One region of the Paenibacillus sp. 79R4 genome, then DNA from elsewhere that is predicted to be linked to it. Evidence: riboswitches for the same ligand, from Rfam matches in the RefSeq annotation. Region 1 holds a riboswitch; each other region holds the start of a gene.
The links. A riboswitch is a leader RNA that binds a small molecule or an ion and turns the genes downstream of it on or off. The one in region 1 is predicted to bind thiamine pyrophosphate.
Positions count from the first base shown of each region.

Region 2: linked by a shared signal. The riboswitch ahead of tenA (thiaminase II) and the one ahead of DMN77_RS20460 (ABC transporter substrate-binding protein) in region 1 are both predicted to bind thiamine pyrophosphate.
Region 3: linked by a shared signal. The riboswitch ahead of DMN77_RS14635 (ECF transporter S component) and the one ahead of DMN77_RS20460 (ABC transporter substrate-binding protein) in region 1 are both predicted to bind thiamine pyrophosphate.

Region 1 is NZ_QJOT01000019.1:330-7,142, reverse strand. Features, by position in the region: gene DMN77_RS20470 (lactonase family protein) at 237-1,292, opposite strand; gene DMN77_RS20465 (CcdC family protein) at 1,497-2,009, shown strand; TPP riboswitch at 2,193-2,304, shown strand; gene DMN77_RS20460 (ABC transporter substrate-binding protein) at 2,797-3,831, shown strand; gene DMN77_RS20455 (thiamine-binding protein) at 3,946-4,239, shown strand; gene DMN77_RS20450 (ABC transporter permease) at 4,236-5,006, shown strand; gene DMN77_RS20445 (ABC transporter ATP-binding protein) at 5,022-5,837, shown strand; gene DMN77_RS20440 (hypothetical protein) at 5,866-6,216, opposite strand; gene DMN77_RS20435 (HD-GYP domain-containing protein) at 6,258-6,813, opposite strand, start outside.
Region 2 is NZ_QJOT01000008.1:185,025-191,837, reverse strand. Features, by position in the region: gene thiD (bifunctional hydroxymethylpyrimidine kinase/phosphomethylpyrimidine kinase) at 1-524, opposite strand, end outside; gene thiM (hydroxyethylthiazole kinase) at 521-1,366, opposite strand; gene tenA (thiaminase II) at 1,666-2,364, opposite strand; TPP riboswitch at 2,606-2,710, opposite strand; gene DMN77_RS13485 (adenine deaminase) at 2,782-4,611, opposite strand; gene DMN77_RS13480 (hypothetical protein) at 4,781-5,038, opposite strand; gene DMN77_RS13475 (Gfo/Idh/MocA family protein) at 5,501-6,580, opposite strand; gene DMN77_RS13470 (Gfo/Idh/MocA family protein) at 6,620-6,813, opposite strand, start outside.
Region 3 is NZ_QJOT01000009.1:123,216-130,028, forward strand. Features, by position in the region: gene DMN77_RS14615 (ABC transporter permease) at 1-585, shown strand, start outside; gene DMN77_RS23645 (sporulation protein YjcZ) at 676-789, opposite strand; gene DMN77_RS14620 (aminotransferase class I/II-fold pyridoxal phosphate-dependent enzyme) at 896-2,185, opposite strand; gene DMN77_RS14625 (helix-turn-helix domain-containing protein) at 2,590-3,375, shown strand; gene asd (archaetidylserine decarboxylase) at 3,448-4,245, opposite strand; TPP riboswitch at 4,399-4,510, shown strand; gene DMN77_RS14635 (ECF transporter S component) at 4,640-5,245, shown strand; gene DMN77_RS14640 (ABC transporter ATP-binding protein) at 5,245-6,813, shown strand, end outside.

The DNA.
Region 1 (6,813 bases):
TCCTACCTGTTTAGTATGTTATGGTGTTATTTTATATGTACTGGGTTTTCTTGTCAAACGTTTTTTTCTCTGGAAAATGATAAGTTTCAACGTTAGCTGTGTTTAATCAAAAAAAACGGCAGAGCAGATGAGCTTCTGGCTCTCCTGTCTACCGAATTTATAGAAGTGCATAATTAGTTCCTGTTTAAAATATCCTATCCCACATGAACAGTGGGGGACTTTTGGAACGGCCTCCGTTACTCTAATACGGGTTCAACACAGACTGCTTGACTTATGGCCAGCTCCTGCCCCGTCGCGGTCAGCTTGCCGCTAGCGGCATCGCGTTTGAAAGAGACGATATTGCCGCTGAATTGATTCGCGACCAGCACATAGTCGTTCAGAACAGCGAAGTTGCGCGGCCAGCTTCCTCCGGTCGATGTCCATTCCGGATCAACCAGTCTGCCTGTTACCGCGTCGACCTCAAAGCGTACAATGCTGTCGTGACCACGATTGGAGCCGTATAAATAACAGCCGTCCTCAGACAGATGAATATCCGCCGGATAGCTCTCTCCTGTAAAGTCCTCAGGAATCGTAACGACATGGTCAATAATGTCTAATCTGCCTTCCGCCTTATTATAGCTATAGATAGTAATCGTATTGTTCAGCTCATTAATTCCATAGGCGTACTGATCATTTGGATGAAGAACGAAATGCCTTGGGCCAGCTCCCGGAGGCAACGCCACTTCGCTATGGTGCGCCATACCGCCATCGTGCATGCTATAAATAAAGATCCGGTCCGCCCCCAGATCCGATGCAAAGGCATATTTCCCCTCCAGATCGGTCACCGCGCTATGAGCATGGGCTTTCTCCTGGCGATCGGCCACCGGACCTGTGCCGACCTGCTGAACTTTCGCCGCCATACGGCTTGCTTCTCCTTGCTCACCCAGGGCAAAACGATTCACAGTCCCACTGGAATAGTTCGATACGATTACATCCCCGTTAGGCAGCGAAGCCAGATGACATGGGTCCGCCCCCTCTGTTGGCACGGAGTCCAGCTCCGTTAGCGCTCCGCTGCCAATATCGATCCCATAGCTGACAAGACGGCCTTCAGACTGTTCGCTCACCGCGTACAATCTTGAAGCTTCCCCATTTACAATGACAAAGGATGGATTCAATATTCCGGAGCATTGGCTTACGATACGCAAAGCTCCTGTCTGTTGATTCAAGCCGCATAAGTAGATGCCCGGCTCCTCCGGTTTTGCGTATGTACCTACATAAAATGGAATTTCATCCTTCAGACCAAATTGCGTCATATCCTTCATCCTCTCGATTATAATTTGTTTTTTATATATTTTGACCGTTCCCGCATCTATAGCCCGGGTCCGGTTGATGCATACATCCATATGTGATTATTATCATGGTGAGGATTTATGATATAATGATTTCGCCTAAGAGGTAATTCAAAACGTTGATTTTTAGCGTAACTGACCCACCAAATACATTAAAGAAGGGGTGTTATTGTGGACGCCATTAGCCCTTTTTATATGCGGATCATTGCAACGGCTGTTATGATCCTGATGGCCGTATCAGTCATCATCGTCAGACTTAAGGCCAGCAACCGTCCGGTGACGATCAAGAAGATTATTATTCCTCCGCTTGGTATGGCTACCGGTTTCGCCATGTTCGTGGAGCCGCAGATGCGGATTCCCGTCCTGTATGGAGTCATTGCTTTTGCTGCAGGCTGGCTTTTGTTCTCCTATCCGCTCATTCGCACTACTCATTTTGAAATGAAGGACGGACAAGTCTTTGCCAAAAGATCCAGCGGATTCGCCTTCATTCTGATCGGTCTGCTTGTGATTCGACTGGCTCTGCATGAAGTGATCGAGCAATATGTCTCCATTCTTCAGACCGGCTCGCTCTTCTTTATTCTCGCCTTCGGTATGATTGTACGCTGGCGGCTCTATATGCTCAAGAAGTATCGCGCCGTTACGAATCAGACCGAGATGAACCCAGTAAATCCCGAAGCATGAAGCGATTAACCCTATCTTAAACAAGATTGGCAGCCAGAACAAGTGGCTGCAGATCAGGGCAGCGACTCCTTCCCCTCCGCGGTTAATGGCTCCATCTCTTCGGAGATGCGAAGCGATGATATTGCATTTTCTAACTGGACATATCTGCAACAGCGAACTATAATGGCAATTGTAATCCGTAGTTCAATAGTTCAGGGGAGCTGGAATAGGCCGGCTGAGATTGTATCCCGCGAAGATACTGACCCTTTAACCTGATCTGGGTAATGCCAGCGTAGGAAGAAATGCAGGTATGAAGCTATGCTCATATTCAAGTGCACCTATGCGTCCCGATCCGGGGCGCTTTTTTTGCATCCTGTATATTTAAGCCTATTAACTATCGGCTTCATTCGGAAGTGATCAGGGACACTAGAAGTGTAAGTTCCTCTGGAAGTGCGTGTTCAAAAAGTTCAGTTTTCAGCGAAGCAAAGGCTGGAACAAGCTGGGGCCGGGGCCTGAGGAGCGAAGCTGCACGTTTTCGTTAGAGAACGACTTTGTAAGCATCTGCTTAAAGCCCGGCTGAATTCAGGATTCGATGTCGAATAAGCGCTTGGTGTTACTTTATGTTAGATATAGAACTGATAGGTTAGCAGCTGCACTGATCAGATTTTATATCGCGGGAAAGACTACCTTGCGCATCGCGATCGCTCCTCCTTGAATCGGCCTCGAAGGTTTTCTGATCCAAATTGGCCTTTTTGGAACTGCTTCTGGAAGTGAATACGGATTAGACATTTTGAAGGAGGGAATATCATTGCATCGATCAAAATGGATTCTGCTTGCCCTGTCCTGCCTGCTTGTTATCATCGCAGGTTGTGGCCAAGCGAATAACGCCAACACCCCGGCCGATAATGGAAATGCGGCAACGGGAGAACAGACGAAGGAACTGCACGATGTTAAATTCGTACTGGATTGGAGTCCGAATACGAACCATACTGGCCTCTATGTCGCACAGGCCAAAGGCTTCTATGAAAAGGAGGGCCTGAAGCTGGACATCCTGCTGCCGGGCTCTGGCGGTGCGGACGCAATGGTGGCATCCGGTGAGGTGCCTTTCGGAATCAGCTATCAGGAGAGCGTGACACAAGGCCGCACCCAAGGCGTGCCCCTCGTCTCAATCGCGGCCGTTATTCAGCATAATACATCCGGCTTTGCCGCGCCTGTGGACCGGAACATCAAGACACCTAAGGATTTTGAAGGAAAAAGCTACGGCGGCTGGGGCTCACCTGTCGAAGAGGCCGTCATGAAATCGATCATGGACATCGATGGCGGGGATGTTAGCAAGGTAAAAATGATCAATATGGGCGAAGCCGACTTCTTCACCGCCGTGAAAAGAGATATCGATTTCGCCTGGATTTTTTATGCCTGGACGGGGATCGAAGCCGAGCTGCGCGGCGAACCGCTCGATATGCTCTACGTAAAAGACTATTCGGATAAGCTCGACTACTATACTCCGGTTATTACAACCAATGAGAAGCTGATCAAGGACGATCCTGAATTAATCAAGGCCTTCCTGCGTGCCACTTCCAAAGGATATCAATATGCGATCCAGCATCCGGAGGAAGCAGCTGATATTCTGCTGAGTGCTGTTCCTGATCTCGATAAAGACCTGGTTATGGCCAGTCAGAAATGGCTTAGCCCGAAATACCAGGATGATGCTGCCCGTTGGGGGGAGCAGAAGCAATCCGTATGGCAGAATTACTCCGATTGGATGTATGAGAAGAAGCTGATTGAGAAACCGCTGGATACAGATGCTGCTTTCACCAATAATTTTCTGCCGGAGAACAAATAACAAGATGCCTGCACTATAAATGTAAACCTCAATTTCTATAAGTATGTACTCAAGGGGCCCGTTAGCAGCACCAAGACGGTTCTACAATTCTGTGATCAGAGAGGATGTCCATATATGGCTAATGCATTAGTAAGTATTCAGATTATTCCGAAGACACCGGGCGGGGAAGATTCGATTCCTTACGTCGATCGTGCAATTGAAGTCATTCAGGCTTCTGGTGTGAAGTATCAGGTGAGCCCGCTGGAGACAACAATGGAGGGCGAGCTCAGCCGACTGCTGGACATTGTCAAAGAAATGAACGAAGCTGTCATTGAATTCGGTAGCAAAAATGTAATCTCCCAGATTAAAATCTACTACAATCCGGAAGGTGCCAGCATGGATAAACTGACGGAGAAATACCGTCCATGAGACTCCGACGTATCTGGAGCAGTGTATGGCCGCCCCTTGTGGCGGTCATCTTGTTCCTCATTCTATGGCAAACGGCCACATCTTTATTTAATATCGATAAGTGGATGCTGCCGAGCCCTGTCGATATCGCGCAAGAAGCGAAGGCTGGTGTGGCCGGATTGTGGGAGCATACACAGGCTACGCTTAAGCTGATGCTGCTAGGGTTCTCGATCGGTACCCTCGTTGGGCTTCTGGTCGCTTTTGTACTGCACTATATCCCTTTTCTTAGAAAAGCGCTCTATCCGCTGATCATTCTCAGCCAGAATGTTCCGATCATCGCCTTGGCCCCCTTGCTTATGATCTGGTTTGGATTTGGGATTCTACCTAAAATCATCGTCATTACCCTGGTCTGCTTCTTTCCCATTGCAGTGGCGGCTATGGACGGGTTAAGCCGTACAGATCGAGTTATGCTGGACTATATGCGGATGGCCGGAGCTTCAAAGTGGAATATTTTCACCAAGCTGGAAGTGCCGTATGCATTACCCGCGATCATGTCCGGGGCAAAGATTGCCGCTACCTACAGCGTTATGGGGGCGATCATCGCAGAATGGATCGGCGCGGACAAAGGCATCGGTTATTATATGATGCTGCAGAAATCATCCTTTCGCACCGATAAAATATTCGTCGCTATTGCGATCATCGTAACGATTAGCCTGGCGATGTTCCTGCTTATCTCATTCATTGAGAAATGGCTTATTCGCTACCATCCGTCCAATGATGATAAATAGAAAGGGGCTTACGCCATGAATACAAAGATGAATGAGCACACGCCGCTCCCTCTCGCTCTGGAAGTCCAGATGGCCCGTCTGGCATTTCGCGAGAGAAAACAAAGTTTGCCTGTGCTGAATAATGTCTCATTATCCGTTCCAACCGGGAAGTTTGTGTCCATAATCGGTCCGTCCGGCTGCGGAAAGAGCACTTTATTCCACGTCATCGGCGGCCTGGTCAAGCCGGACGCGGGCAAGGTGCTGCTGCATGGCGCAGACATCACAGGGCAGCGTGGCCACATCAGCTATGTTCCGCAAAAGCCAGCGCTTTTTCCTTGGCGCAGCACGCTCGACAATGTTATTCTGGCCAGAGAAATTGCGGGCATGCCGATGAAAGCGGCACGTGAAGAAGCAAGAGCCTGGCTGACCAAGGCCGGATTGGCTGAATTCGAACAGGCTTACCCCCACAAGCTGTCAGGCGGTATGCAGCAGCGCGCTTCCTTCTTACGTGGCCTGCTTGCTCCGCAGGAAGTTCTCTGCCTGGACGAACCCTTCAGCGCGCTTGATGCCTTAACCCGAAGCGATATGCAGCGCTGGCTGCTCGATATATGGGAAGAGAATCAGCGCACTGTGCTTATGATTACACATAGCATTGAAGAAGCGCTTATGCTGTCGGATACGATCTATTTATTTTCCAGCAGACCGGCGTCCATATTGCACAAGATCGATGTCCCTTTTGCCCGTCCTCGCTCGGAGCAACTGCTTGATGATCCTCGCTTCCTGGAGCTTAAGCGTGAGATCGCCGCTCAAATGCGCGAACAAATGCACAAAAAAACAGCCGCGGTGAATTGACTACTGTCGTCACTTTCGGCTGTTTTTTTTATTGGCAAGTATACTCTGTGATCTTTACTTGATCGACATCCTGCATCAGCAGCAACCACTGCCGGATATATTCCGGCTCTGTATCTACAGCGATAAGCCAGGACGTCTGATAGACCTCTCTGCTCGCTTCCTTTCCTAACCACATCGGTACCTTCGGATTGCTGTCGAACACCTGATGAACGGCTCCAAGCTTAGCATCGATCATGCAAATGCGCAGTAAAGGCTGCTCACAATCCAAAGATAATACTACTTGCAAATTAATCACTCTCATACCAGCCATCATGGCTTCTTTCAGTTTCTTGTCACTTACATCCGGGTACTCGAGAATTTGCAGATCTGCTTGCATCAATGATGTATCCTCCATTTCCAGCCCAATATTTAAGCTTAAATCTAGTCTAGTGAAAAAATATTCAGAACCTGGTCCGGCAATTTGGCCAAAGCGTCCACAATCTCAGGATCAAACTCGGTCCCCCGTAGCTTCAATAACTCACGCTTGGCATCTCCCACCTTATATTTCTTGTTATCCTTTCGGCTTGACATCATCAGGTCAAAGGTGTCAATTACTGCGCAAATCCTGGCCGTATAAGGAATCTCCTCCCCATTTAACCCCTCCGGATATCCGCTTCCATCCCATCTCTCCTGATGATACTTAACGATGTGAATAATATCCGAGCCAAAGCCCGGATTACTCTCAATCATCTCGGCCCCTATGATAGGGTATAGCTTGATAATCTCAAGCTGATTCTCCGACAACGATTCCTTCCGGAGCACAACCTCGCGGGGAATCATCGACTTGCCTATATCATGCAGAAAACAGCCACGAACGAGCTGCCCCTTATCTTCCATGCTCAGCTCCAGCGGCTTTGCTATTTTTTCGGCTAGCATAGCCACTCTTACAGAGTGATGATAGATCTCGGGATGCTTGTACAACAATAACTTGATCCAT
Region 2 (6,813 bases), on a different contig from region 1:
TTGATGACCACGGTTCGCGCACCATATTCAGCGATACGCTTCGCAGCTTCGCGGCGGTCCTCCATCGTACGGATTTGGATGCCGGATAGCACCTCCGCCTCTGGGATATTCGGCGTAACGATCAGGGCAAGCGGGAGCAAATGCTCCTTCATCGCCTGAATCGCTTCGGTGAGCAGCAGCGACGCTCCGCCTTTGGCGATCATCACCGGATCAATAACAACATTTCGCCAACCGAAGCTGGCAATCTGTCCCGCGACCTGTTCTATAATTTCCGCGTTGAAGAGCATTCCTGTCTTGAGCGCGTCGACGCCGATATCCGAACCTACCGCCCTGATCTGCTCGGCGGATGCCTCAGGCGGCAACGGATATACCTTCTCAACACCAAGCGTATTCTGAACTGTAATCGCAGTAATCGCCGACATCCCAAACACATCCAGCTCCTGAAAGGTCTTGAGATCAGCCTGAATTCCGGCGCCGCCGCCGCTATCCGAACCGGCGATCGTCAGAGCTCTAGGAATACTCATCTTGATTCCCCCCCTGCAGCCTTGCTATTCGGCTCAGCTATAGCTGCATACCCCTTTACTGAATGTGGATGAAGCTTAGCCAGTTCATCCAGAAAAGCAACCTGGAAACTGCCAGGACCTAACGAGGCGGTCCGCTCCGCAGCACGGGCTGCCGCCGCACCGTAATAAGCCAATCCCGCTGTGCCCGCAAGCATCATATCGCGCTCGACCGCTGCGAAAGCCCCCAGCACAGATGTCAGCAAGCAGCCTGCTCCGGTCACCTGCGTCAGCAGCACATCTCCGCCGCTGATGACCCGGTAATGGACCCCATCAGCTATAACATCTTCTTTGCCAGTAATGGCTACTATTGCATTAAATTGGCGAGCCGCCCGGAGTGCGATTTCCGCATTTGCTCCCGCACTGCTCTCGGCCGCATCTACTCCTTTAATGTCTGAGACCTCACCAACCAGGTTAGCGACTTCGGAAGCATTACCGCGAATTAGAGAAATCTTCACTTCACGAAGAATTCGCTGGGCTGACTCCGTACGAAGGCGAGTCGCCCCTACACCTACTGGGTCCAAAAGTACGGGAACACCATGAAGATTGGCTGACTTCCCGGCGATGATCATTGCGTCCACCTGCTCCGTCGACAGCGTGCCGATATTCAGTACCAGCGCACCAGCCACCTTGGCCATATCTGCTACTTCTTCCCTGGCATAGGCCATCACTGGTGACGCGCCAAGCGCAAGCAGACCGTTCGCAGTGAAATTGGTAACGACCACGTTCGTCATATTATGTACGAGCGGCCTTGCCTTCTGTACTTTAGTTAATAGTGCAGCAATATCCTGTTCGAGTGTACTCATTGCAAATCAACCCCATTCTCAAATTTGTAGTCCGGTACCCTTCCCATCTGTTTATCTGATGGCGCAATAAGTTAATAGTCCATTTCACTGCTACTCGGCGAATCACGGCAGACCAGATGATTCCCAGCCAGCATACTGAAGCTCCGATCCCTTAACTGTTCCTACCTCTACGGCTGCATCATTCCCAGCTGCATACCTAATTTCAGCTTTTATATTCATTCCGTTCCAGTTCACTTACACTCCCATTTCTGCACTCATACTCATTCAGTTCCACCACACATACACTCAAATTTCAGTTCTTATACTCTTTCAGCCCCGCTTCCTAAATTCATAGCAACCGGCCATTCTTCCTCGCGGAAGGCCATGTCCCAGAACATATATTCCAGTTGGCAGCTCAGCAGAAAATGCTCTCTCATCCGCAGCCGCTCGGCTTCGGTCACGCGCTCAGCCCAATCGTCCACATAACGGCAGAATCGTTCGGTCAGATCCGACATTCCTCCCCCGTAGAAATCGATCCAATCGTAGAACGGATGCGATTCATCCGGTTTGACTTCCTCCAGCAAACGCTGGCCGATTTCGATATAGGTCCAAGGACACGGCAGCAAAGCGGATACGATCTCACCCAGGCTGCCTTCGTGCGCAACGGTTAGCATATGGCGGATATAATGATGGGCTGAGGGAGCCAGCGGGAACCCCTGGAGTTCCTCATAAGTAACGCCAGCCACGCGGCAAAAATTGTTATGCGGGTGCACTTCGCTATGCAGCACGAAGTTGATCTGCTCGTTGAACATCTCGATCTCTTCCCGCGTCCGGCTCTTGGATATGGCAATGCCATAAATCCGCATAAAGGCGTTCAAATACTCAAAATCCTGCTTCACATAATGGATCAGCTGCTCCCGCTTCAATGTTCCGTCCGCGATCCCACGTACAAATGAATGTTTATAAATAGCTTGAAAAATAGAATCTGCTTGCTGACGAAGCTGTCTCGTAAAACTCATGATCTCCACCTCCAAATTTTTTTGAAACGATAAAAGTTGAACTATCCTCCCAAATGACTAAGTTTTCATTTGTTCAACTTGCATATCTCCTGAATAAAGAAATCCGCTATGAGGGCTGATGAACCCCCTTGATTCGCATGAATATATCAAATGCAGATGCAAATCCCTGTCCGGTTTACACAGCAAAAAGGCCGCTCCGGATATGGAGCGGCCTGTCACTTAACAAATATAGCTATAGCAATTCAGTCCGACTCCACTTTCCTACGCTAGTGCTAACTAGATCAGGTTCAAAGGGTCCAGGATTTATCCTGTCTCAGTCGTTATCACGACTCCCCTAGTGGATTTCCTATTCAATTACCTATTATTTAACTATGGCAGCAGCCGTATGTCAAATAGTGACAGTCCCTGTTGCCTGTCTTATGGCTCCTCGACGAACAAAGGAACCTTCACGAAGCCCTGCTCTGTCATCTTGAACAGACCAAGATCGGAAATACGCAGTTCAGGAATAACCACCAGCGCCAGCAGTGACAAGGTCATGAAGGCATAGTTCATTGTGCAGCCTGCTTGATACAACGCCTGGCTTACCGCACGGGATTGCTCGGCCACCTGTTCGAACGGCGCATTTGACATCAATCCGGCCACCGGCAGCGGCAGCTTGACGATCTTGTCTTCGGTAACAACCGCGATACCGCCCTGCATTTCAGCAACGGTATTTGCAGCCTTGGCCATCAGAGCATCGGAATTGCCGATGATCATCACATTATGACAGTCATGAGCAACGGTCGTTGCGATTGCAGCCGGCACATTGAAGCCAACGCGCGATGCCAGGCCTACGGTCTTATTGCCCGTTCCTTTGTGACGCTCAATGACAGCCAGCTTGGAAATGCCATCCTCTACCCTAAGGGCTACCTGTCCGTTCTCGATCCGTACATACACGAGGTCTTCGGTCGTATCCACATGGTTCTCGCGAACCCCAATAGCTCGCGCCGTCAATTCACCGGACTGGATTGGCGCTTCGATCACAAAGTCCTGCTCAGTCACAGCTCGGGTAAGGTGCACCGAGTTAATAGCCTCCTGCGGATATTCGAATTCAGGCAATTCCACAGTCATCTTGCCATTCTCGGCCACAACTTGTCCAGCCGCAATCGTCATTACAACGTTCACATCGGCCAGATTTCCATCAAGGATGATAATGTCAGCGATAGAAGCTGGCGTAATGGTGCCCACGTCCCGGGCAACCCCAAAGCGTTCTGCCGTATTGATCGTCGCCATCTGGAAAGCCGTTACCGGACGTACGCCCTGCGAGATCGCATGACGAACTACAAAGTCCATATGTCCCTCATCAACAAGAGATTCCGGGCTGCGATCGTCTGTAACGAGCATCATGCGACGTGTATCAATGCCATAGTCGGTATGCGCCTTAATCGATTCGGCAACATCATGCCAAGCTGAACCGCGTCTCATTTTGGCGTACATGCCTCTTCTGACACGCTCGATAACATCCTCAGCGTTCACGCTCTCATGGCAGCCGGTAATGCCGCTGGCCGCATAAGCAGATATTCTCCAGTCATCCACCGGCCACGTATAGTGCCCGTCCGCTACTCTGCCCGCACGCAGCGTAGCCTGAATCTCTCCAATCATCTTCTCGTCACCAAATACTACGCCTGGGAAGTTCATAACTTCGCCCAAAGCGATCATATCAGGCCCCCAAGTGAAGGCTTCAGCAACCTCTGCCGGGCCGATCTCAGCGCCCGCCGTCTCCATATCCGGACCTGTAGACGGAACACAAGAAGCAACCTGCATATAAGCGGCAAGCGGGGTTTGTCTGGCTTCGTCCAGCATGAGTCTCAGGCCCGGCAATCCCAATACATTGGTAATCTCATGAGCATCAAAAAATCCGCCCGTCGTACCCTTCGGAAGCACGGCTCTGGCGAATTGGGTTGGTGTGATCTGACTGCTCTCAATATGACAATGACCGTCCAGCAAACCTGGAGCAACATAACGTCCGGCAGCATCGATGATCTTCGTATCTGCACCGATCATATGGCTGGCATCCGTCCCCACGAAGGCAATCCGGCTGCCTTGAACGCCAATCGATATACCGTCCTGAATCTCTCCGGAACATACATTGACCAGCTTCGCATTCTTGATAACCAGTGTAGCCTTCTTATCTCCCCGCGCCGTAGCAACTAGGTCAGGCACACAATCAGCAAGCTGTGGTCTGGCAAACAACTGTGATGTACTCATGATTATGAAATCCTCCCCTCAGTAATTGTGCTGCTCTAATGCCCTTAATCTCATTGGAGCCAACAGTTTCTAGATGAAACAAGCATATACAATACATTTTAGTTTTGCAATTCTTAATCCCGATTCTACTTTCCTCGGCTATTCCCAATGATAATTCAGAAAATCAAGGTTACTCGAATATAGTTGGCTTGGATTTAGGAATAAATGCATCCCGTTCCCATCCTTCCAGAATCACAATCGTATCAAGTTGAGGGTTATCCGGCCAGAAAATATACCTTTCCTGCACCAACACATCCAGAGCGGATTTGATATCCCGGTATTGACGGCCCGTTGTACGCTCTAACTCGGGCTTTGTCGGCATTCGGCGCCGCTGCGTTGAGAAGTTGTACAGAATTCGGAGCACCTTGCGTTCCAGATCATTTAACATTACTCTCACCTCTTACAGAACATATGTTTGTATTATATGCCTCTTCCAGCAGGATAATCAATATGCGGGGGTCGTTAATATGTAAAAAAAGCCCGCCAACCCATTAAAGGTTAGCAGGCTTCTCTTATTTCGGAGCTTCCACATTTGCTTACAATATGGCCTGTTTATTAGAGGGGTATGTGTGTCAAAGATTAATTAGAAACAAAAGCTTCTCGTAATAATTACCAGCAAGATAAACAGAACCAAGATCGCTCCAGTAGAAGTCCATAATCCGCCAACTCCAGGTCCACAACCTAATCCACCAACTACTTCACCCAACGTGTATCCCTCCTTGATTAAGAGTACACACCATCATATTCCGCGATTGCAACAAATGATTAGGCATCTATCTCTGTATACTTCGCCCAATTATCGGAATACCTGTCTAGGTCGGGTCCATCGTTTCTCTACTTATCTTATCCATCATCTGGACCAGCGCTGATGCCGGGTCTCGACAACCTCACCTGATAATATCGCCTTCTCGATCATCATGCCGAGATAATGATCCTGCGACGCCTCGGCCACACTGTAGAACTCCGGTCCGCCGGCAACATAATCCCCCATCTTCTGTAAGCAGTGGGCAATAGCGATCTCGTCATCATATAATCTGGCCGGGGCATAGGGATTTTCGTACAGCCATTTCTCCCCGCACAAAATCCCTTGCAGGAAGTAGCCCTCCTGATTCTCCAGCTCCCCCTTGTTGATCCGTTTCAGCTCCAATTGGAGCGGTATCGTCGATTCCTGTTGGATCAGAACGCGACCGTCGAAGATTTCTCCGCGCTCCCCTCTGACAGACAAATGGTTCGAACGCGTCCAGGAACGGTGCTGATCCTTCGTAAAATCATATATTCCAAGGCGATCTCCAAAATCGAGCCAGGCCAAATCTCTTTGCAGTGGAATCATTCGATCCTCTGTCGGGCTCCCCTCCCGAGTTGGCCCGCCAACCCACTGCGATTCGAATTGCATTCCTCGAATTTTTACATTTTCGAATGAGATCCCCAACATTTTACGGATAAGACTTACGCCGTGATACAGATGAGATACCGATACCGTTGCCTCTGTAATTCGGCCTAATCTCCCCGACTGAATCAGGGCCAGGCGTGCTTCCTGAATCGGATGGAACTGATATTGCTCAGCCACCTGAATACGGGCACGAGTAGCAAGCAGCTGATCATGCAATTGTTCCAGTCCTTCCAGATCGGGGCCAGGCGGTGTCTCTGCCAATACCGGTATCCCTTCCTCTGCCAGCCTGCACAGATAATTCAGACCTTCATTGCCGCTTACGGAGACGACGATAAAATCCGGGCTTTCGCTTTGCTGCATCTGATCCAATGTCCGATAGGTTGATACGCCCCATTTCTTTTCCATTTCCAGCGCTTTAGCCTCATTCCTGACGACCATACCGCTAACCTGGAACCGCTCGGGCATTGCCTGAGCAATTCTGAGATAATACTGCGCGCGGAAGCCGGCTCCGCCGATAATACTGAATTTCACCGGTTTCATAGTTCCCCTCCTGACATAAGCTCCTGCTTATCTCTGCTATTATTCTTCCTCACGGGAGAGGGCTGAAATCTCCTTCTTGTGAAAGCGCGGTGCGTTCGCCAGCAGACCTTCCCGTGTATAAAATAGGCTATCTGTACTCAAAGGCAGGTTAACCGACCTGCGCATCGTCGCCGCTTCATAGATCGCGGTAATCAGTTCAATCACTTTCCGGCCCTCACGGCCATCGATCAGCA
Region 3 (6,813 bases), on a different contig from region 1:
CATGCGGTGGCATGGGACAATCTGATCGAGGCGGAGAAGATCGGGGCGTCTAAAGTGATGATGTGGCTGGGCTGGTTTGTTGAGGTTCCGGCTGACGGACAAAAGGTTATTCGCAGACGCTGGTTGTCTGGTTTGGGCAACAGAACGCCTTGGCAGCGTTCTACCGCGTACCGTTTCTTGATTACCAAGACGTTTCTACGTAGCGAACTGTTAGGGATTGTAGCGAGATTGACATTGCTGGGGATGGTGCTTACCGGTTGGAACGGTGCAAGCTGGCTCGGGATCGGGCTGTATCTGTTCTTTACTTTTCTGATCGCTACCCAGCTTACTTCATTGCACCAAATTCATGCGGATTCGCCGGCTACGGCCTTTTATCCGCTTCCAGCTGGAGCCCATAAAATAGAGGCAATCCGCCTTGCATCGCGCTTGCTCTTGGCACTGACGGTTCTGATGTGGATTCCTCTAGCGGCAGCATCATGGATGGACAATTTAATGTGGGTCCTGCTGAGTCTCGCCATCTCCGTGCTTATGGTATTTGGATTAAGATCTACCTGGATTAAGAAATGGAAAGACGAAGACGAATAATTAGGGGCAGTTTAAAACCACTCTATCATAACAACAGGCCAGCGGCGATATGCCGACTGGCCTGTTGAACGACTATAAGGTATGGTCGAGTTAGATAAATGTACGGCTAACAATAACAAGCAGGATAAAGAGCACGAGAATAACTCCAGTACTGGTCCACAGACCACCATATCCGCCTCTTCCTTCTTCGACAACTCCGCTCATGTACAATTCCCCTTTCTGATTAAGAAGTAATTTATACAATGTATGGTATGACTATAGCCGGGAATGTGCTTGGGCGAATGTATTGGTGGTCTCCGTAAAAATGTATCTAAGCCTGTAGGTCCATAACCCCTTGGTAGATCAGATTAAACAAATCCTCAAGATTCTCTTCGCCGATGCAGGAGAAAGCGATACGCAGGTCAGTATCGCCAAGCGCGATCGTGCCGACGCCGTATTCGCGAATCAGATGCTGACGCAGCGCTTCAGCATTTACTGTCTTCAGCTTGAGACACATAAAGTATCCGGAATTGAAGGGATAGTAATCCCATACGTCTCCGTAGTTACCGCTATCGAGCAGCGTCTTCACCTTATTGGCGCGTCTCTTCATAATTTGGAACTTCTCTTCCTTCTGCGCATGGAAATCAGGCGACTTGAGCGCTTGAAGGATGAAGGTCTGCGAAGGGTGCGAGCCGCTGGAGATCGTGGCGCGAATAATACCTGTTGTCTTCTGGTCCAACGCGGCAAGGACATCAGCATTATCGTTCGCAAAGGTAATAAAGCCGACTCTAAAGCCCCATACATACTCTTCCTTCGTGGCTCCGTCCACCTTGATCGGAAGGATTCGCGGATGGAGGCCAGCCAGCTTGCCGAACAGGGATTCCGTCATCGATTCCTCGAAGAACAGGCCGAAATAGGCGTCATCCGTAACGACAACGACATTGATGCCGGCTTCAGCAGCTTCGTGAATCGCCGACACGATCTCTTGACCTTCCTTGGCTCCCGGCGTATAGCCTGTCGGGTTGTTCGGAAAATTAAGAATGACGATCGCTTTGCCTTTGTCTTGCTGCGCCAGCAGAGCCTCGCGAAGGCCAGCACTGTTAAACTTCATATCTTCAGTAAAGAGGGGATAGTTGACAATATGGGCATGGCGGCGAATGCCGAAGGTCAGCTCATAATTCTCCCAATTTTTATCCGGATAGACGACGACATCGCCTTCATCCACAAACAGATCGGCAACTACGCTCAGACCATGCGTCAACGCATTAGTAACCACCGGGTTCCCGAAGCTCTTACCGTCAAGTGCAGGATTCTCCTCGATCATCTTCTCACGCCATAATTTACGCAATTCCGGTTTGCCAGCCGGTGGTGCATAAGGGTACAAATCCTGCGGTTTATAGGCGGACAGGGTGTCTTGAATGGCGGAAAGATGCATAGGGATGCCATTTTCGGTTGCGATACCAATCGTCGCATTATACTTCTTAGCCCCTGCGGATGCTTCAGCGGACTGGCTCAGGATTCCTTCCTTCGGGAAGTAAATCTCCTTACCCAGCTGAGATAACATGTCATAAACATAGCCTTGCTGCAAGGTCTGGTTCAACTGCTCTGCAAGTGGATTCAGGCTCATTCTCGTTCCATCCTTCCGATCGTTTATTTTTATGGTTTCCAGTAGCAGGCTGAATTCAAGATTTGATGCCGAGTATACCGCTTTTGAACAGCCGCTTTAGGACAAATCCGTTTTAGACTGCCTTACATTATATCATTTACAACATAAGCCGTCACGATGATTTCCTTCTATTCCTCTAGGTGAATGGAACCCCAAGAAGATGTTCAACTGGTATTAAAATGAGTATAATACTTACAAGCCTCTAGAAGGTATCCGTAGAAAACATAACCTTGTAAGCATCGTGCGTAGCCCAGCTAATTTCAAATTTGATGTGGGCATAAGCTTTCTGTTTTTCTGATCAAAAGCGAACTTTTTGAACAACCTCTTACAAGGGAAAAAATTTTGGGGGAGGGAAGGACATGCTTCACGTTTCACCATCATCTTTTATTCTGAAGCCGGCATTTGCCAAAATTGTATGCGAACCTAACTGGAAGTGGCGCAAGCGAGATAAAGCGCTGGAGAACTATGATTTATTCTATGTGTGGAGCGGGGAAGGGAACGTCGTCCTGAACAACCAGACTTTTCAAGTGAGTAAAGGAAGCTGCTTCTTGTTTCGTAAAGGCGATCATCCGACTGCGACGCATAATCCGCAACGGCCGCTAGTACTTACATATATTCATTTTGATATAGATGAGCCTGTCATGGAAGTTCCCGGATCTTATCGGGTATTGGACAATACCCTTGATTTTGAATATATGCTGTCTCGCTATGTACGCTTGTTCCTGGTGAATGCCTATGGAGCGGAGGAGGAGGCTCGTCTGATCCTGAAGCAACTTCTCATCTATTTGCTGCGCGAGGAGCGTGAGGTTCCCCGGGAGAAGAAAGTAAGCAATCAGCTGGTCGAGGTCATCCATGAGGTGGCTAATTATGTTCTGCAGCATCCCGGATTGCCGCATAAAGTTGAAGATTTATCCGCCCGAGCCGGTTTGTCAGCGCGTTACTTCTCAATTAAATTCAAAGAGATCATCGGCATGTCCGTGCAGACTTATATTATTAAATGCAGGATTGATCGCGCTCAGCATCTGCTCTTGCATGCAGGCATGAATGTAACCGAAGTGGCCGATGCTTTGGGGTATAGGGACATATTTTTCTTCAGCCGTCAATTCAAGCAGTATACGGGGAAAAGTCCTTCTGAAATAAGATGAGCGCGCGGGATTGAAAATAAAGTTAGACAAAGAAAAAAACTGAGTCGCACGCACTCAGGTTTTTTTGTACGATTAGTGACTCAGCTTAGAATTGTGAAGATGCCCGAGCAGGGTTCCGACCTTGACTTTACTTCCTACATCCAGGCTGGACGACGGCTCGAAGTTATCCTGCATCAGGAGAACTACAGTGGAGCCAAATTCAAAATAGGCCAGCTCATCGCCGCGCTCCCACTCTTTGGCTTCATCGTCGACATATTTGATACTGCTGACATTCATGGCTCCGACTTTTACGACGGCGCTCTCCCCGTATTCGTGGGAAATATATGTGATGAGCCGCTCGTTGCGGGCAAGTACAGAACGCATATGGGTCATTCCAAAATGGTTCACCGGGTACACCTTCCCCGATATATGCTCGCTCTCCAGCTTGCGTCCGCTCACTGGGGCATGAATCCGATGATAGTCGGTTGGGCTAAGATAGAGCACAAAAGCATAACCATTGCGGTAAGCCTCGCTCCTCGGCGAATGGTTAAGCAGTTCATCAATGGAATAGTCCTGTCCTTTTACATTCAGGATCGTACTGGATTGGATCTTTCCCATAGCAGTAATTAGCGCATCAACGGGGCTTGCGACACCGCCTGGTTCCTGGCAAATCGGGCGCATTCCTGGTTTGAGCCTGCGCGTAAAAAATTCATTCAAAGTATGGTATTCTTTGATTTCCTTCTCCGCTTCATCCAGGGTAATTCCATAAGCTTTAGCAAAGCGCGGAATGACGAACCTGCTCCATTTGGAATGGGAAAAGCGGCCAGTCAGCCGGCAAACCGATTTTCGTGAAGACAGCTCTGTCATCCATATCATCCATTTGGTAGCCAATTGTTATTTCCTCCCATAGGTGAAGGGCAGTTGGAACTGCCGCAATCTACTTCCGCTATCTTGACATAGAATAAGAGCGAAAGCAATAAATATAAAAATATTGTAATTGATGCTTGCTAACTTGGAAACATGTGGTGTATTGTAATGTTAATTGCATAGGGATACGGGGGCTTGAGTGAATCAGGCTGAGATGGCAGCATACTCCGCTGCAGACCGTTAATCTGATCTGGATAATGCCAGCGTAGAGAATCTATCGTCCTGTTCGTGCTTATTTTGTGGACTTATTATGTCTGCATACTGGGACTATACAACCGACTGAGCTTATTCAGCCGGTTTTTTTATTGTTCTCTAGACGGAATATCCCCGCAATAAATTAATTAAGGAGTGATAGGTTATGGTAGAGGTCAACATGCAAAAGGAAAAACGGGGACTGAAGCTTAGCGATCTTCTGGTGACGGTGCTAATCTCGGTCGTGCTCGGAGTAGTGTATCATTTGTGGAGCTCGGTGTATGGACTTTTATCTCCGCTGTTCTTTCAGGCGGATGAACTGGTGTACGGCATGTGGTTCATCGCCTCGACACTTGTCTTTCTATTGATTCGCAAGCCGGGTGTGGCGCTGATTGCCGAAGTTGCAGCTGCGCATGTGGAGGTACTATTCGGCAGCGCATGGGGAATTCAACTGCTTGTCTATAGCCTGCTTCAGGGACTCGCCGCAGAGCTTATATTTGCCGCTTTCCGCTATCGTAACTTCTCTGCACCGGTCGCGGGTCTGGCAGGTCTTGCCGCGTCGATCGGCTCACTGATACCGGACATTTTCTATGGATATGTCGGAGATTATGCGCCATGGATGTTCATTGCCAAATATTCGATGCGTGCTGTCAGTTCGGTCGTCATCGCGGGATTCCTGGCCTATAGCTTGGCCAAAGCGGTCGAGCGCACAGGGGTAACCCATCTGCTTCGCCCTGTTGAATCCAAGGATCTGGCGGCGTTGGATGATTAATGATGAACACAGCTTATGCAAATGGAATGGCAGAGTCTGATATTGAGGTCGCCGGACAAGCGGCTGCGGTACCCGATATTATTTTGGGGGTGGAGGATCTTCGGCTGAAGTTCCCAGGGGAAGCTGCATTTGTATTTAAGGACTTTTCCGTCTCCGTGCGGCGCGGTGAGAAGGTGCTATTGCTCGGGCCCAGCGGTTGCGGCAAGTCCACCTTGCTTCAGATGCTGAGCGGGATCATGCCTGAGATGGTCGAGGTACCGATGCGGTTCAAGGAGAGAATTGTTCCTGAATCGAGAGGGGTGTTGTTCCAGGATCCGGATACGCAGTTCTGTATGCCTTACATAGATGAAGAGCTGGCCTTTGTGCTGGAGAATCTATGTATTCCCAGAGAAGAGATGGAGACACGGATGAGGCAGGCTCTGGATCAGGTCGGCCTGTTCTTTGAGAATTTGCATGTTCCGATAAATTCATTGTCGCAGGGAATGAAGCAGCGGCTGGCGCTTGCTTCGGTGCTTCTGGCCGATCCTGAAGTCCTGTTCCTGGATGAGCCCTCTGCATTGCTTGATCCCGAAGGACGTAAGCAGATCTGGGAGGCCATTCATTCTATCGCCGAAGGACGAACGCTGGTCATTGTTGAGCATCGAATTGAAGAGATGATCGGGCTTGTGGATAATGTAGTCCTGTTTGGCCCGGACGGACAAATTCTCGGGCAGGCTCCTCCAACGAAGCTGTTCGCCTCCTTCCATAAACAATTGGAGCAGTTCGGGATCTGGTACCCAGGGGTATGGGAAGCCTTCTTCTTGTCCCGGGAAGGGGAGAGGCTTCTGAGTCTCCCTAGGGAGGCCCCATATTCTACCCTGGCAGAGCCGCTGATAGAGTTGAAGCAATTTCAGGGCTACAGACAGCGGAGAACTGTGATTGAAGTGGAGCAAGCCGAGATTTATCCCGGAGACTTCATCGTGATTACAGGACCAAACGGTGCGGGGAAGAGCTCATTATTGCTCAGTCTAATGGGGCTTCTGCCAACAGATGGAACCTACAAGCTGCAGAGAATTGATATGGGTGGAGACAAGGCGAAGAAAAGCAGAACCGTGAAGGCGGCTCGGAAAATAGGCTTTGTGTTTCAGAATCCAGAGATGCAGTTTGTAGCTGATCAAGTGAGTGAGGAGATTGCCTTTTCCTTATATGAAGAAGGGTATGACAAAGACCGTATATCATCTCTGGTCAGGCAGGCGATAGGTCAGTTCGGATTAGAAGGAATGGAGCAGCGCCATCCCTATCAGCTCTCGCTGGGTCAGAAGCGGCGTCTAAGCGTGGCTGGAGCGACGGTGCTGAATAAGCCGGTGCTGCTGCTGGATGAGCCGACTTTTGGTCAGGATGCGGTGAGCACCTTTGCAATTCTAAGCCTGTGTGAGGGACTTCGCAGACAGGGAGTCGCAATTGTGATGATCACGCATGAGGAGAAGCTGGCCGACACGATAGCGACTTCGGAATGGCGAGTAGAGAATGGACGTCTTGTCGAGAGAAGGCTGACCATCCGGGGAGAGACAATGGCTAAGCATCATGGA